DNA from 2 places in the Frigoribacterium sp. CFBP 8754 genome. Region 1 is predicted to be linked to the other one. Evidence: predicted binding sites of a transcription regulator. Region 1 holds the regulator's gene; the other holds the start of a gene.
What was found. Region 1 encodes HspR, which represses chaperone genes until heat shock. Its sites were predicted from a motif close to AAGTTGAGTCNNNNNGACTCAACTT; they were not measured.
Positions count from the first base shown of each region.

Region 1 (7,819 bases):
CGACGGGCAAGCCGACCTCCGACGGCACGATCACCACGGTGTTCACGCCGCCGACCAGCTACACCTCGTCGGCTCCCGACGCGTCGACGGTCGCCAAGGCGCCCCTGCCCCTGACGGCCACGGTCGCGCAGCGCAACGACATCGCCCAGACCGTCGTCGTCACCGGCAGCGGCACGCCCGGTCAGCAGGTCACGATCGGTGACGTCACCGAGACGATCCGCCCTGACGGCAGCTACGAGATCACCGCGCCCTTCACGGGCACCGGCGACCTCGAGGTCACCGTCAGCCAGGAGATCGGCGGCACCGTCCACGACGAGGCCACGGTCGAGTTCACCTCGGTCGAGGGCGGCACGCTCGTCGGCGTGCAGCAGACCCGCGTCAACCTGCCGCGCAACACGACGTCGATCATCCCGATCGTCGTCCAGAACAACGAGGCCCGCGACGACGCCACCGGCACCGTGACCTTCACCGCCCCGAAGGACACGATCTTCCAGGACGGCCTCACCGTCCTCGGCGAGCGCCGCAGCGGCACCGCCGGCGGCTGGGAGAGCGACGCGTCGCTCGACCTGACCGGCGGCGTCATCAGCGAGAACGGCACGAAGATCACCTTCCAGCTGCCCGCCCGAGCCATCCCGGCCGAGCAGCAGCTGCGCTACCTCGTCGAGGTGTTCACCTCGCGCACCGCGTCGGCCGGCAACCGCCAGCTCGACTACACCTACGAGGGCACCAGCTCCATCGGTGACTTCCGCGCCACCGGCAGCACCATCGGCCGCGTCGCCTCCATCGACCCCTCCGCCATCCGCGAGTAGTCGACCGGCGACACCAGCACCACAGCACCAGGCGACCGCCCCGGTCACCGCCCCGCAGCAGCGGGCGCGGAGACCGGGGCGGTCCGTCGTCCCGCCCCCTCGGATCCACGCTCGTCCACAGGGGCGCCAGAGATACCCTCACATGCGTTATTGTCATCTCGACCGCACCGCTGTCATGCGACATTCACATGGCACGACCACCGACCGAGATGCCCTCGGTCCTGCCCCGGAAGAAGGCGACCAGTGAGACGACGTTCGACAGAGGCACTCGCGACTGGGCTGGCGATCACCCTGGTCGTCGGCAGCCTCGCCCTGGCCCCGGGATCGCCGACCGCCCAGGCGTCACCGGTCGACGACGGCGTCACCACCGCCTCCGCGGCGACGGTCGTGACGCACGAGCCCGACGCCGCGCCGAGCGGCCCGACGGAGGACACCGCGGCTCTTCCCTCGCCGGAGGCCGCTCCGCCGACGCCCCCCAGCTCGACCGACGGCGCCCGCCTCTTCCTCACGGTCTCCCCGCCTACTGGCGTCTCACTGCAGAGCGACCACGTCGGGCTGACCGTGCGGGGCACTCCGCAGTGCAACGTGTCGAACTGTCGCCTGCTCGTGTCGACCAGCTCGCAGCCCCTCTCGTCACCCGGCAGTGAGATCCCCTCCGGCACGAGCACCTGGCCGTCGTGGTGGGCCGAGGGCACGACCCGCACCCTCTACGTCCACTCCTGGGGCAACGGCTGGGGCTGGACGAAGACGAACTGGAACACCTCGTACACCGTGACCAGGCCGGTGACGACCGCGCTGACCGCGAGGGTCGCCTCGACCGACCACGTCGGCAGGTCGGCGGTGATCACGGGCGTCGCGACGAAGGGGGCCCGGGTCGAGATCGGCAGCAGGTACGCCACCGCCAGCACCACCACCGGCGCCTGGAGCATGACCGTCTCCGGCCTCGCCGTGGGGGCGAACACCCTCACCGTCGTCCAGAAGATGGGGACGACGACGATCGGCAGCTCGGTCCGGGTCACGGTGACCATCGACCCCCAGGTCGTCCCCGGGCTGGTCCGACAGGTGGACGCGACCCCTCAGGCCCTCCTGCGAGGCGACGACACGGCGGTCACCGTGGCGGTCGAGTTCACCGAGCGGACGCAGTCGGCCCCGGGCACCGTCACGGTCACGGCACCGGCCGGCACCACCTTCGCCACCGGGCAGGACACCCTGGAGGCGGAGTACCGGGCGGGCTCCGCCACCACCTGGCAGGACGCCCCCGCGTCCGCGTCGTGGGACCTCGTCTCGGGACGCCGCTCGGCTGACGGGTCGACCTACTCGTACGCCTTCCCCGGCACCGGCTCGGCCCTCGACGCCGGCGGCGACCTGCGCTGGGCCCCTCGCGTCTCGACGCCCCTCGACGCTCCCGTCGGCACGCCCGCCCTCGGGTTCACGATGACCGGCGCCCTGAACGCGAAGCTCTACGACGTCACGGGCAGGGTCGACACGCCCATCGCCGCGGCGGCGCTCACCGCCGAGGTGGTGTCGGTCGACGCGCAGGGCAGGGTGGCCGCCGTCAGGGGCACGGCGACGCCCGGCGCGACGGTCGCGGTCGGCGACTCCGCCACCGCCGTCGCGGAGAGCGACGGCACCTGGAGCACCACCGTCGAGGGCCTCGACCTGGGCGACAACGAGCTCGTCGTCACGCAGACCGTGGGCGGGGTGCCGGTGAGACCCTGAGATCAGGCCGCCGGCTCACCGCGAGCGGGTCAGGCGGCGGGCACCGCGGCCCGGGCGGTTCGTCGCTCGCTGCCAGACGGGCGGGGCAGGATGAGCGCATGATCGACGTCGACCTCGCCCGCCGCCTCCGAGACGCCGGGCTGCGCTGGCGCCCCTCCCCCGGCGACCGCTTCATCGTCGAGCGCCTGGTCGACAGCGACGAGGGCGTCGGCGACGTCTTCACCCTCAGCGACATGACCATCGAGGCCCACGAACACCCCACGGGCACCGTGCTCGGCTTCAACGGCACGACCGAGTGGGCCCTCGACTCGGTCGCCGCCGAGGACGCCCTGTGGCTGCCGCGCGAAGACCAGCTCCGCGAGCTGCTCGGCAGCACCTTCGTCTCGCTCACGCGCGTGCTCGTCGACGGCGAGCCCCTCGCCTACCGCGTCACCGTCGCCCTCGACGGCGCTGCGACCACCGGGCCCGACTCCGTGCACGTCGCCGCCGACCCCGAGACGGCCTACGCCCACGCGCTCCTCGCCTACGTCGACGCGTCGCTCCGCCTCGACGGCCCTGACGGGGGCGGCGCCGAGCACGACGGGGACGCGACGAACTGATCCCCGCGCGAAGTACCTCGGCGCCATCGAGGTGACTCTTCCTGGGCCCTCCGCCCCGAGCAGGGCCCAGGAAGCGTCACCTCGATCACTGCCACCTCGCGTCAGTTGCCACTTTGAGGGGTTCACGGGCGTTCAGAGGCCCTCAAAGTGGCAACTGACGAGAGATGTACGAGGAGAAGAGGCGGGGTCAGCGGCGGGTGGACACCGTCACGGTGAACTTCGGCCCGCGCGAGACCTGACGCGTCGGCCCGACGGTGCGCTCGAGCGCGCTGCGGTAGCCGAGGTGCGAGTTCCAGACGCACCAGAGCTCCCCGCCCGGCTCGAGCAGGCGCGCGGCCGCCGCGAAGAGCTTGTGCGCGAGGCCGGCGTGCACGGTCGCCCCGACGTGGAACGGCGGGTTGAGCAGCACCAGGCCGGCGGAGCCTGCGGGCAGGGAGGCTCCTGCGTCGTCACGCCGCGACTCCACCCGGTCACCGACGCCGGACGCGTCGGCCGTCGCGCGGGCCGAGGCCACGGCGGCCGCCGACTGGTCGGTCGCGATGACGTGTGCCTCGGGGTGCGCGAGCGCCCAGGAGGCGGCGAGCACCCCCGTTCCGCACCCGAGATCGACCACGTGCGACGCCTCGGGCGCCCCGACGGCCAGCGCCTCCAGCAACGCTCGGGTGCCGACGTCGATCGATGAGCCGGCGAAGGCCGCGCCGTGTGCGACGACCACGAGGTCGCCGTGCCGCTCGGAGCGAGGCCACGTCGAAGTGGTGCCAGCCGAGGAGGCGCTCGCAGCAGAGGAGGCGGTGGCTCCGGCGTCGGAGCGCGGACCGGAGGCGGTCAGGAGGCGCGACTTCTGCCGGGCGAGACCGGCGGAGACGGTGCCGAAGTGGCGGCGCAGCACGTCGTTCATCGCCGGGGTCATGTGCTTGACGCGGCCTCCGGCGACGAGCTGCACCTCGGGGTGCGCGTGGGCCGCGACCAGCTCGGTGATCTCGTCGAGCGCGTCGAGGCCGCGCGGCAGCTGGAGCAGCACGACCCGTGCCCCCTCGACGAGCGAGGCGTCGAGGGGCAGCGACCGCCAGGCCGCGTCGCTGCCGAGCGCGGCGGCGTTCGCGGCGAGGGCCAGCTCGCCCGAGAGGGCGTCCTGGTGCACGCGGAGCTCGTGCGGGCCGACCAACTCGGCGGCGCCGAGGGTGAGGGCTCCGTAGCGGTCGCCGATGATGGTGACGTGCTCCGGGTGGGCGACCAGCGCCTCCCGCGCGGTGTCGAGCAGGAGGCGGTCGGTCGCGTCGTGCGCGACCAGCTCGGGGGCCTCGACGTCGGGCCACCGGCGGAGCTGCTCGAAGTCGATCACCGGACGAGGCTACCGGGCCGCCCCGGCTCGTCGTCCCCGACCGTGGCGCCGAGTGGTCGCGAAGTGCTGCTCGCTGACGCGCGAGCAGCAGTTCGTGACCACTCGAGGCCGGGGAGGCGGAGACGACGCACGGGCAACGAGGGCGGGGCGGGCCGACGTCCTCGCGGGCGGGCCGACGCCGACCCGCCGGGAGTGACGGGAACCCGCCGCACCCCGCCTCAGGCACCGAGTGGTCACGAAGTGCTGCTCGCTGACGCGAGAGCAGCAGTTCGTGACCACTCGACGTTGGGGGGCTCTACTGCAGGGGCCGCCAGACGACGACCGAGGTCTGCCGCGTGGGCCGGGTGCCGTGCCGCAGCGGCACGACGCCGCTCTCGCCCGCCGCGAACACGCGCGCCCCGGGCCGGTTGACCAGCTCGTCGGCCAGCGCCCGCTCCAGCTCGCGCACCCGCGACTGCAGCGCCGTCACCTGGTTCTCGAGCTCGAGGATGCGCTTGACGCCCTCGAGCGAGACTCCCTCGCCGCCGAGCCGCGCGATCTCGCGCAGCTGCACGACGTCGCGCATCGAGTAGCGCCGCGACTTGCCCGCGGTGCGCTGCGGCACGACGAGGCCGAGCCGGTCGTACTGGCGCAGCGTCTGGGCGTGCATGCCCGCGAGCTCGGCCGCCATCGCGATCGCGAAGACGGGCGAGTGCTCGTCGAGGGGCCACTGCCCCGCGTCCTGTCTCGCCATCGTCGTCCCCTCCTGCTCGTGGTGCTGGTGCCGGGCCTGCCGGTGCAGGGCCTGCTGGTGCTGGTGCCGGGCCTGGTGCTGCCGAGGCTAGCCCCGGGCCCGCGCGATCAGGTCGTCGCGCGGGTTCTCGGCCGGCAGCGCCGCCGCCAGCGCCTCGACGGCCTCGCGCGCCGCGTCGCTGAGGTGGCTCGGCACGGCCACCTGCACCGTCGCCAGCAGGTCGCCCGTGCCGGTCTTCGTCGAGACGCCGCGCCCCTTGACGCGCAGCACCCGACCGGACGGCGTGCCCGGCGCGACGCGGAGCCGCACCGGCTCGCCGCCGAGCGTCGGCACCTCGATCGTCGCGCCGAGCGCGGCCTCCGTGAACGTCACGGGCACGTCGAGGCGCAGGTTCGCACCGTCGAGCTCGAACACCGGGTGCGGGCGCACGGCGATGGTGAGCACCATGTCGCCGGGCTCGCCGCCGTCGGGGCTGGACTCCCCGCGGCCGCGGAGCCGGATCTTCTGGCCGTCGTGCACGCCGGCGGGGATGCGCACCTTCATCGGCTTGCCGTTCGACGCCTGCAGCGAGATGGTCTCGCCGACGACGGCGGTCTGGAAGTCGAGCGTCGTCGTGGCCGTCATGTCGCGGCCCTTCTGCGGGCCGCCGAAGCCGCGGTACCCGCCGCTGGTCTGGCCGAAGCCGCCGCCGCTGCCGCCGAACATGCCGCCGAAGATGTCCTCGAAGCCGCCGCCACCGCCGCCGCCCTGACGGAACTGCGGGCGCTGGCCACCGCCTCCGAACATGCCGCCGAAGACGTCCTCGAAGCCGCCGCCACCGCCTCCGGGGCCGCCGCTGCCCGCGGTGAAGCGCGCGCCCGAGCCCATGGCCCTGACCTGGTCGTACTCCTTGCGCTGCTCCGGGTCGGAGAGCACCGAGTTCGCCTCGCTGATCTCCTTGAACTTCGCCTCGGCCGCGGCGTCGCCCGGGTTGCTGTCGGGGTGGTACTTCCGCGCCAGCTTCCGGTAGACCTTCTTCAGCTCGGCCGGGGTGACGTCCTTGGAGACGCCGAGGATCGCGTAGAAGTCCTTGTCGAACCAGTCCTGACTCGCCATCGGGCACCTCCTCTCTTGCGTGTGTCCGGTGGCACGGCCACCGGAGGAAAGAACGGGGGAGGCGGTGGGCCCCTCGTCGAGGAGCCCACCGCCCGTCGCGACTCGCGTCGCGGTCACGGCTCGCGCCGTGGAGGTGCAGGGCTACTGCGGGGTGTGGACGGCGACCTTGGCGGCCCGGATGACCCGGTCGCCGATCTTGTAGCCCGGCTCGATCACGTCGGCGACGGTGTTGACCGTCACGTCGGCGTTCGGCAGCTGCACGAGCGCGTCGTGCATCGTCGGGTCGAAGACCTCGCCCGCCGCGCCGACCTGCGTGAGGCCGAACTTGTCGAGCCCCCCGCGGATCTTCTGCGCGATGACCGTCATCGGGCCCTCGGCGAGGTCGCCGTGCTTCTCGGCGCGGACGAGGTCGTCGAGCGCGGGCAGCAGCGAGCGGATGACCTCGGCGACGACGGCCTCGCGGTTCGCCTCACGGTCGCGCTCGACGCGCTTGCGGAAGTTGACCAGCTCGGCCTGGGCCCGCAGCATGTCCTGCCGCATGTCGGCGACGAGGTCGGTGCTGGCCTGGTCGAGGATGGCCTCGTCGTCGGCGCTGAGGGGCTCGGCCCCGGCGGCGCCCTCGGCAGCCATCTGCTCGGCCGCGGCGGCCGCGCCCTCCGGCGCCTCGGCGCCCGCGGGCACCTCGACGTCGGGGGCCTCGGCCTCGACCAGGTCGTCGGCGCCGTCGACCGCGGCGGTGCCGCCGTCCTCCGACGGCACCCCCGCGCTGGCCTCGGGGCGGACGGGCTCCTCGTCGGGAGCGCGGTGCTGCTCGTCAGTCATCGGTCGACCTACTTCTTGTCGTTCTCGTCGTCGTCCACGACCTCGGCGTCGACGATGTCCTCGTCGTCACCGGAGGCCTGGCCGTCGGCGGGTGCGCCCTCGGCACCGGCGGCACCGGCGGCGGCCTCGTCGGCCTGGCCCTGCGAGTAGATCGCCTGGCCGAGCTTCGACTGGCTCTCGTTCAGCTTGTCGAACGCGGGCTTGATCGCCGAGTCGTCGTCGCCGGCGAGGGCGGTCTTCAGCGCGTCGACGTCGGCCTGGACCTCGGACTTGACGTCGGCGGGCAGCTTCTCGTCGTTCTCCTTGATCAGCTTCTCGATCGAGTAGACGAGCTGCTCGGCGTTGTTGCGGACCTCGTTGGCCTCGCGACGCGCCTTGTCTTCTGCAGCGTGCTCCTCCGCCTCGCGGACCATGCGCTCGATGTCGTCCTTCGACAGCGACGAGCCGCCGGAGATGACCATCGACTGCTCCTTGCCGGTGCCCTTGTCCTTCGCGGAGACGTGGACGATGCCGTTGGCGTCGATGTCGAAGGTGACCTCGATCTGCGGGACGCCGCGGGGGGCCGGCGCGATGCCGGTCAGCTCGAAGGTGCCGAGGTTCTTGTTGTCGCGGGTGAACTCGCGCTCGCCCTGGAAGACCTGGATCGCGACGGACGGCTGGTTGTCGTCGGCCGTGGTGAAGGTCTCGCTGCGCTTGGTCG
Region 1 covers NZ_JACYUO010000006.1:72,706-80,524, forward strand. Annotated here, with positions in the region: gene IFT72_RS14100 (hypothetical protein) at 1-809, shown strand, start outside; gene IFT72_RS14105 (hypothetical protein) at 1,053-2,528, shown strand; gene IFT72_RS14110 (pilus assembly protein CpaE) at 2,627-3,127, shown strand; gene IFT72_RS14115 (methyltransferase) at 3,315-4,469, opposite strand; gene IFT72_RS14120 (heat shock protein transcriptional repressor HspR) at 4,765-5,202, opposite strand; gene IFT72_RS14125 (DnaJ C-terminal domain-containing protein) at 5,290-6,297, opposite strand; gene IFT72_RS14130 (nucleotide exchange factor GrpE) at 6,439-7,119, opposite strand; gene dnaK (molecular chaperone DnaK) at 7,128-7,819, opposite strand, start outside.

Region 2 (7,819 bases), on a different contig from region 1:
CTCGGCGCCGGTGCCGGTGCGGGTCCCGACCCGGGCGGTGACGAGCGCGCCGGGAACGGTGTCGGGGTCGCCCATCGTCGCCCTGCCGGAGGCGATCTCGTCACGGGCCACCCGGGCGAGCGCCCGGTCGAACTCGCGGTCGTCCGCGCCGGCGAGGCCGACGCTGAGCACGGACCCCTCGTGCAGGTCGAGCTGCGCCGCGGAGGAGGTCGCGACACGGTCGGCGGCGTCGGCGGCGCGCTGGCCGAGGGCGACCTCGCCCGCCACGACCGCGACGAGGGCGACGTGCAGCGCGATCGGCACGACGAGCGCACGCCGGCGGCTCCCTGCTCCGGTGCTGGCTGAGAGCAGCCTCGACGGCCGGGGTCCGTGCGCCGCCGTCGCTCGACAGAGGAGCAGCCACGCTGTCGTTCCGCCCCAGATCAGAGCGATCACGGGCAGGACGAACTCGGGTCTCCGGAGCCCGCCGACGCTCCACCAGAGAGCCAGCACGAGCAGCACCGAGCCGAGGGCCGCTCCTGCCAGGGGCGATGCTGCCTCCCGGAGCTCGGCGACGAGGGCACGTCGTCGGGTCCACCCGACGAGCGCGCAGACCAGGCGGCGTCGGCGGCCGCGCTCGGCCTCGACGCCGGCCGCACCGAGGGCGACGAGCATCACCGTCACGAGCAGCCCGGCGACGGAGGGCACCGTGACCAGCGCCCGGAGCTCGTCGAGAGGCCCCACCGTCGCGTCCGCCGCGGTGAAGCCGGCGCTGTCGAGAGCGGCGAGGAGGGGGCTCGGGTCGTCCGCGTCGGTCACGTAGAAGCCGCGGGGGTCGAGGTCGAGCCAGGAGTCGTGGTCGGCGAGGGTCCACCGCACCCAGGGGCCCAGGGGCTGCCCGGCTCCGCCGGTCAGGGGATGGACGAGCGAGTCGCCGACACCAGCGCCGGGCGAGTCGTCCGGGGTCATGCGGGCGACCTGGTCGCCCGTCGACGTCACCGCCCGGAGGAGTTCCTGCCGTGTCGCGTCGTGCCCGAGGTCCGGCGGCGTCTCCAGGACGACGACCCCGGTGCCCCGGCCGCCGCTCCCGCCGCTCCCCCAGGTGTCCTGGCCCTCGGCGGCGGCCAGGGCGACGCCCGCGGCGAGCGCGTAGGCCGCCACGACGGCGATCACCGTCGTGGCGGCCGTGCGCCGACGGGTCAGAGGACCGCCCACCACGCCGTGTTGTTGCTCTTGCTCTTCGCCCGCACCGCGCTGGCGAGGTAGGACGGCGCGGCGTTGCCCGAGCGCAGGCACTGCGTCTGCCCGTTCGCGCAGGCCGTGGCCCGGTGCGTCCTCGAGTAGTGCTGGTACTTGGCGTACACGGTGGAGGACGTCACGCCCCACTCGAAGTACCCGCCGCCCACGTACGTCGACCCGAGTGTGGAGAACTCGCCGGCCGGCATCATGCCGGACTCCGCCTCCGTGCCGGTGGTCGCGGCCGTGGTGGCCGACTCCGAGGTCGACGTCGATGTCGACGTCGAGGTCGCGGTCGGGGTCGACGCCGGGGCGGGAGCGGCGACCGCAGGTGCGAGCCCCGCGCCGAGCACGAGCGCTCCCGTGGTCGCGAGGGTGGCCAGGCTCCGCCCGACGGTCGTCCCGATGCTGCTGACACTGGTCATGATCACCCGTTCCTGTCTGCTCGACCGACCCTCGATCGTGCATACATGCCCTGACATTAAAACCAGGAACGTCACAAGGTCGGCGGCTGTCTCATACAGGGACACGGGGAATGCGAGAGGGATCCGTCGTCGAGGAGCCGGGTGGCGCGGCTCCGGCCTCGTCATCCGGCGGATCACGCTCAAATTCGAGAAGAGAGCGCGAGAGCAGGGTCACGGCGGCGGACGCAGGGAGGCGCGGTGCCGGTCAGACCGACACCGCGCCTCCCGCAGTCCCGCAGCCGCAGCCGCGGCCGCAGCCGCCCCGCGGCTACGCCGCGCTCGCGACCTCCGCCACGACGGGGCGGGCGACGAGCTCGCCGTCGCCTCCGACGCTGACCAGCACGCGCCCGCCGGCCGCGACCGCGCCGGAGACCATCAGGTCGGCGAGCCGGTCGTCGACCTCGCGCTGGATCGTGCGGCGCAGCGGCCGGGCGCCGAACTCGGGCTCGTAGCCGTGGTCGACGATCCAGTCGGTGGCCGCGTCGTCGATCTCGACCGCGATGCCCTGGGCCTCGAGGCGACGCGAGGTCGCCCCGAGCAGCAGGCGCACGATGTCGCGCAGCTGCGCCCGGTCGAGCTTGCGGAAGAGCACGATCTCGTCGATGCGGTTGAGGAACTCGGGCCGCATCGCCTCCCGCAGCTTGCCCATGACGCGGTCGCGCAGCGCCTTCTCCGACCCGAAGCCGTTCCCGGCCGCGGGGTCGGAGCCGACGGGCCCGGCCGGCGTGAAGCCGAGGGCGCCGCCGCGCGAGGCGAGGAACTCCGAGCCCAGGTTCGACGTCATCACGACGACCGTGTTGCGGAAGTCGACCGTGCGGCCCTGGCCGTCGGTCAGCCGGCCGTCGTCGAGCACCTGCAGCAGCAGGTTGAACACGTCGGGGTGCGCCTTCTCGATCTCGTCGAGCAGGATCACCGAGTACGGGTTCCGCCGCACGCGCTCGGTCAGCTGGCCGGCCTCGTCGTAGCCGACGTAGCCGGGAGGGGAGCCGACCAGGCGGCTCACCGTGTGGCGCTCGCCGTACTCGCTCATGTCGAGCCGGATCATCCCGCCCTCGTCGCCGAAGAGCGACTCGGCCAGGGCCTTCGCCAGCTCGGTCTTGCCGACGCCGGTCGGCCCGAGGAAGAGGAACGACCCGGTCGGGCGGGCGGGGTCGCCGAGGCCCGTCCGGCTGCGCCGCACCGACCTGGCGATCGCGGTGACCGCGTCCTCCTGGCCGACCACCCGGGCGTGCAGCTCCTGCTCGAGCAGGGCGAGCCGCGAGCGGTCGCCGTCGGTGAGGCGCGCGACCGGGATGCCCGTGGCGCGCGCGACCATCTCGGCGACGTCCGCCGCGGTGATCTCCGTGCCGACCGCCTCCGTGCCGACCGCCGCCGTGCTGACCGCCGCCGTGCTGTCGGCGTGACCGCTCCCGACCGCCGCGGCCAGCGACTCCTGCACGGCCTCGATCTCGTCGCGCAGGTGCGACGCCTCCTCGTAGCGCTCCGCGGAGACCGCGGCGTGCTTCGACGACTCGAGCTCGGCGAGCCGGGCCTGGAGCGCCGCGGTGTCGACCCGGCCGCCGAGGCGCAGGCGACGACGGGCGCCGGCCTGGTCGATCAGGTCGATCGCCTTGTCGGGCAGGAACCTGTCGCTGACGTAGCGCGCCGACAGCTCGACGGCCGCGCGCAGGGCCTCCGGCGCGTAGGCGACGCCGTGGTGCTCCTCGTAGCGCGGGGCGAGCCCGGTGAGGATGAGCACGGCGTCGTCGACGCTCGGCTCGGGCACCGTGACGGGCTGGAAGCGGCGCTCGAGGGCGGCGTCCTTCTCGATCGTGCGGTACTCCTTCAGCGTCGTCGCGCCGATGAGGTGCAGCTCGCCGCGGGCGAGGCGGGGCTTGAGGATGTTCCCGGCGTCCATGGTGCCGTCGCCGTTGCCGCCGGCCCCGACGACCGTGTGGATCTCGTCGAGGAAGACGATCAGCTCGCCCTGGTGGGCGGCGATCTCGTCGACGACCGTCGTGAGGCGCTCCTCGAAGTCGCCGCGGTAGCGGGTGCCGCTGACCATGCCGGCCAGGTCGAGCGTGACGACGCGCTTGCCCTGCAGCAGCTCGGGCACGTCGCCGTCGACGATGCGCTGGGCGAGGCCCTCGACGATGGCGGTCTTGCCGACGCCGGGCTCGCCGATCAGCACCGGGTTGTTCTTCGTGCGGCGCAGCAGGATCTCGACGGTCTGCTCGACCTCGTCGGCCCGGCCGATCACCGGGTCGATCTCGCCGCGGCGGGCGCGCGCCGTGAGGTCGCTGCCGTACTGGTCGAGGGTGGGCGTGCCGGAGTCGCGGGCCGGGTCGCCGGCACCGGTCGCGTCGGTGCCCGTGCCGGCTCCGCTCCCGGCCGCGCCTGCGGCGCCTCCCGCGGTCGACCCGCCGGTCGGCGACCCGTCGCGGACGAACGCCTGGAGCGCCTGCGGGGTGATGCCCGCGGCGGCGAGCAGCTGCCCGCTGACCGACTGCTGGTCGACGACCAGCGAGAAGAAGACGTGCTCGGGGTCGACGTAGGTCGAGCCGAACGCGCGGGCGGCCTGTGCGGCCTGGAGCAGGACGCGCTGGGCGGCCGGGGTGAGGGCGACGGTGCTGGGGGTGTCGGACGAGGGGCCGGGGAGGCGGCTGTCGACGGCTCGGAGCAGGGCGTCGCGGTCGACGCCCGCGTGGCGGACGACGTCGGCGGCGGGCGACTCGTCGAGGAGCACCCGCAGGACGTGCAGGGAGTCGACCTCGGCGTGGCCACGGCTGGTGGCGAACTCGCCGGCCCGGGTGACGAGCCCGTGGGCGGCGCTGCTGAGCAGGCGCGAGATGTCGACGGGGCGTCCGGTCTGACCCGACCGGGCGCCGTTCATGAGGCGGGCGAGGAACTCGTCGAACGAGCCGCCGTCGCCGGAGCCGAACTGTGCAGGCATGGGACCTCCTGGGGAAACTTGAGTGGCTGCGACTCAAGTAAACGCAGGGAGCCCCGGGTCATTCCCGGTCGGCGGAAGAAGTTGAGCGGAGTCGGCTCAACCCGCCACGTCAGGTCGCCGGGCGGCTCCCCTCGCCGCCCCCGCGCCTCCGGCCCCTCCGCCCTCTCGACCGCTCCGTGTCGCAAATGCCGACCATCAGCACCGCAATACCGGGTTTTCCCCCTGTTGCGACCCGACCGAGCCTGCGACGGTCGGCATTTGCGACAGGGAGCGGGTCAGGAGCCGGTGCGGGCGCCGGCGAGGTGCTCGTCCGTGGCGCCGTCGGGCCCGGCGGCGGCCTCGGCGCCGCTGGTGTGAGCGCTCGCCTTGCCCTGGTCGTCGCCCTCGGCGCCCTCGGCGTCGGCGCCCGGCGCGTTCGCGAACTCGGCGCCGTAGCTCTCGCTGTCGAGGTCGGGGATGTCGAGCATCTCCTGCGGCCAGGCCGGTCGGGAGGGCTGGAGGCGCAGCGTCGCCTCCTCGAGGTCGCGGATGACGTCCTCGTCGACGGGCTCGTCCTGGCTGTTCTCGACCGGGGTGGAGAACACCTGGCTCGCCGGGCCGATGAGCAGGTGCGCGTAGGCCTTGCTGCCGCCCTCGGTCACGACGGGCACCGACACGATGTCGGAGGTGTCGGCCTCGGCCAGCGCCCTCGCGTAGCGGAGCACGGCCTTGCAGGTGCGGTCACCGACCAGCATGTAGCTGCCGGAGTAGTGGAGTCGTCTCATGGGATCGACCGAACCACGAGGGGCCCGGCCGTGCTCGCCCTTGCTCGCGGAGCGTCCGTGCACTACGCGCACCGCGCCTCCGGGGGGCTCCCACCGCCCCGGAGCGGGAGCGAGGGCCTGCCGGAGGTGCGGGTCGGCCGGGCGGTCAGCCCGCGTCGGGCAGCCGCACCTCCACCGTGCCGTCGACGACGCGGGTGTCGAACCGCGGCTGCGGCGACGTCGCCGGACCGTGCACGACCTCGCCGGTGCGCATCGAGAAGACGCTGTCGTGCCAGGGGCACGAGACGCAGGCCTCGCCGGGCTTGCCCGCGTCGGTGACGAGCTCGCCCTCGGAGAGCGGGCCGGAGAGGTGGCTGCAGATGCTCGAGAGCACCTCCACCTCGTCGCCGCGACGCAGCGCGACGAGCGGCTGCCTGTCGAGGTCGAGGCCGGTCAGCTCGCCCTCGGGCAGGGCGTCGAGGCGGGTGACCTCGTGCCAGCCGGGCGAGACGAGGTGCGGCACGTCCTCCGCGTGGTTCGCGCCGACGGCCTGGCGGTAGGCGAGGTGCCCGCCGATGAAGCCGCCGAGGCCCACCGCGCCGAGGCCCGCGAACGAGAGCACCTTGGCGCTCGTCTGCTTGCCGCGCAGCCGCTGCAGGTACGAGGCGCCGTAGAGCGCGGTGCCGACCAGGTTGGCCGCGGAGTGCACGAGCCCGGTGCGCTTCTGCTGCTCGTGCGTGGCCGACCAGTCGGCGAAGCCGGCCAGGGCCGAGGGCGCGACCGCGAGCACGCCGGCGCCGACGAGGGAGCGGGCGGGGCGCTCCTGGCCGGGCATCAGGTCGAGCAGGGCCGCGCTGATCCACGCGCCGGTCGGCACGAGCACCATCACGGGGTGCAGCGGGTGGCCGGCGGGCACGCCGTGCAGCAGGTCGCGCAGCGCCCGGGGCTTCAGCACGGCGTCGACGACGCCGGCCACCTTCTCGACGAGCGGGTCGAGCCTCTTCTCGCGCTCGACCGCCTCGAGTGCCTTGACGATCCTGAGTTCGCGCATGGTGCCTCCTCCGCCCTCGCGGGCTGTCGTGCGCCGCGGCTGCTGTGCCGCGGGCGGTGGTGGTGCGGTCGGTCGTGCCGTGCTCCGAGTCGACACCGGCGGGGCGCCGGGTGCCCGGCCCGGGCCGGAACTGTTCGCGTCGCGGACGACGCGGGGTCGGTGCGGTCCGGGCGCCTCAGGCCCGGTCGGCGCCGGCGCCGCTGCTGGTGCCGGTGCCCGCGCCGCTGCCGGCTTCCGGGCCGCGGCGGCTGCCGAGCTTGGCGAGCAGGTAGAGCACGACGCCCGCGGCGAGCATGATCGCGCCGAACAGCCACACCTGGGCGCTCTGCTGCGTGAGCAGCAGGACGCAGGAGGCGACGCCCAGCACGGGCACGGCCGTCCAGACCCGGAAGTGCTCGTGCTCGACGCGGTCCTTCCGAAGCACGAGCACCGCGACGTTCGTGCTGATGAACACGAAGAGCAGCAGCAGCACGACCGTCTCGGCGAGCGTGCCGATGTCGCCGACGAGGGTGAGCCCCATCGCGACGGCTGTGGTGACGAGGATGGCGGCCCACGGCGTGCGGCGCTTCTCGAGCACGGCGCCGAGCGGGCGGGGCAGCAGCCCCTGCTCGGCCATGCCGTAGGTGACGCGGCTCGACATGATCATGGTGAGCAGGGCGCCGTTGGCGACCGCGATCAGCGCGATGAGGCTGAACAGCCACGAGGGCACGGCGACGCCGCTGGCCGCGACGACGTCGAGCAGGGGGCCGGTCGAGCCGCTGAGCTCGTCGGCGGGCAGGGCGATCGCGCTGGCGAGGCCGACGAGCACGTAGACGACGCCGGCGGTGGCGAGGGCGCCGAACAGGGCGCGGGGGTAGACGCGGCGGGGCTCGCGCACCTCCTCGGCGATGTTGGCGCTCGTCTCGAAGCCGACGAACGAGTAGTAGGCGATGATCGCGGCGCCGAGCGTCGCGATCGCCGGGTCAGCATCGGCCGGGAACTCGCCGACGCGGCCGACGTCGCCGCCCCCGCTGCCGAGCATCACGGCGACGACGACGATCACGATGACGAGGCCGCTCACCTCGATCACGGTCATCACGACGTTGCCCTTGAGCGACTCGCTGATGCCGCGGGCGTTGAGGCAGGCGACGAGGGCGAGGAAGGCGATGGCGGTCGGCACGGTCGGCAGGTCGACGAAGGTCGACAGGTAGTCGCCGGCGAACGCGAGCGAGAGGCCGGCCGCGCTGACGACGCCGGCGGCGAGCATGCTGAAGCCGACCAGGAACGAGATCACCGGCTGACGGAACGCCCTCTCGGCGAAGATCGCCGCGCCTCCGGCCTTGGGGTACTTGGTGACGAGCTCGGCGTACGAGCCGGCGGTCAGCAGCGCGAGCAGCAGGGCGAGCAGCAGCGGGGCCCAGAGCGCGCCGCCGAC
Region 2 covers NZ_JACYUO010000003.1:262,119-269,937, forward strand. Annotated here, with positions in the region: gene IFT72_RS11700 (hypothetical protein) at 1-1,197, opposite strand, end outside; gene IFT72_RS11705 (lactococcin 972 family bacteriocin) at 1,179-1,640, opposite strand; gene IFT72_RS11710 (ATP-dependent Clp protease ATP-binding subunit) at 1,948-4,611, opposite strand; gene IFT72_RS11715 (hypothetical protein) at 4,887-5,375, opposite strand; gene IFT72_RS11720 (Rieske 2Fe-2S domain-containing protein) at 5,521-6,405, opposite strand; gene IFT72_RS11725 (APC family permease) at 6,581-7,819, opposite strand, start outside.
Region 2: a site for HspR is predicted at 4,690-4,714, ahead of IFT72_RS11710 (ATP-dependent Clp protease ATP-binding subunit). Genes of this name have one in related genera too.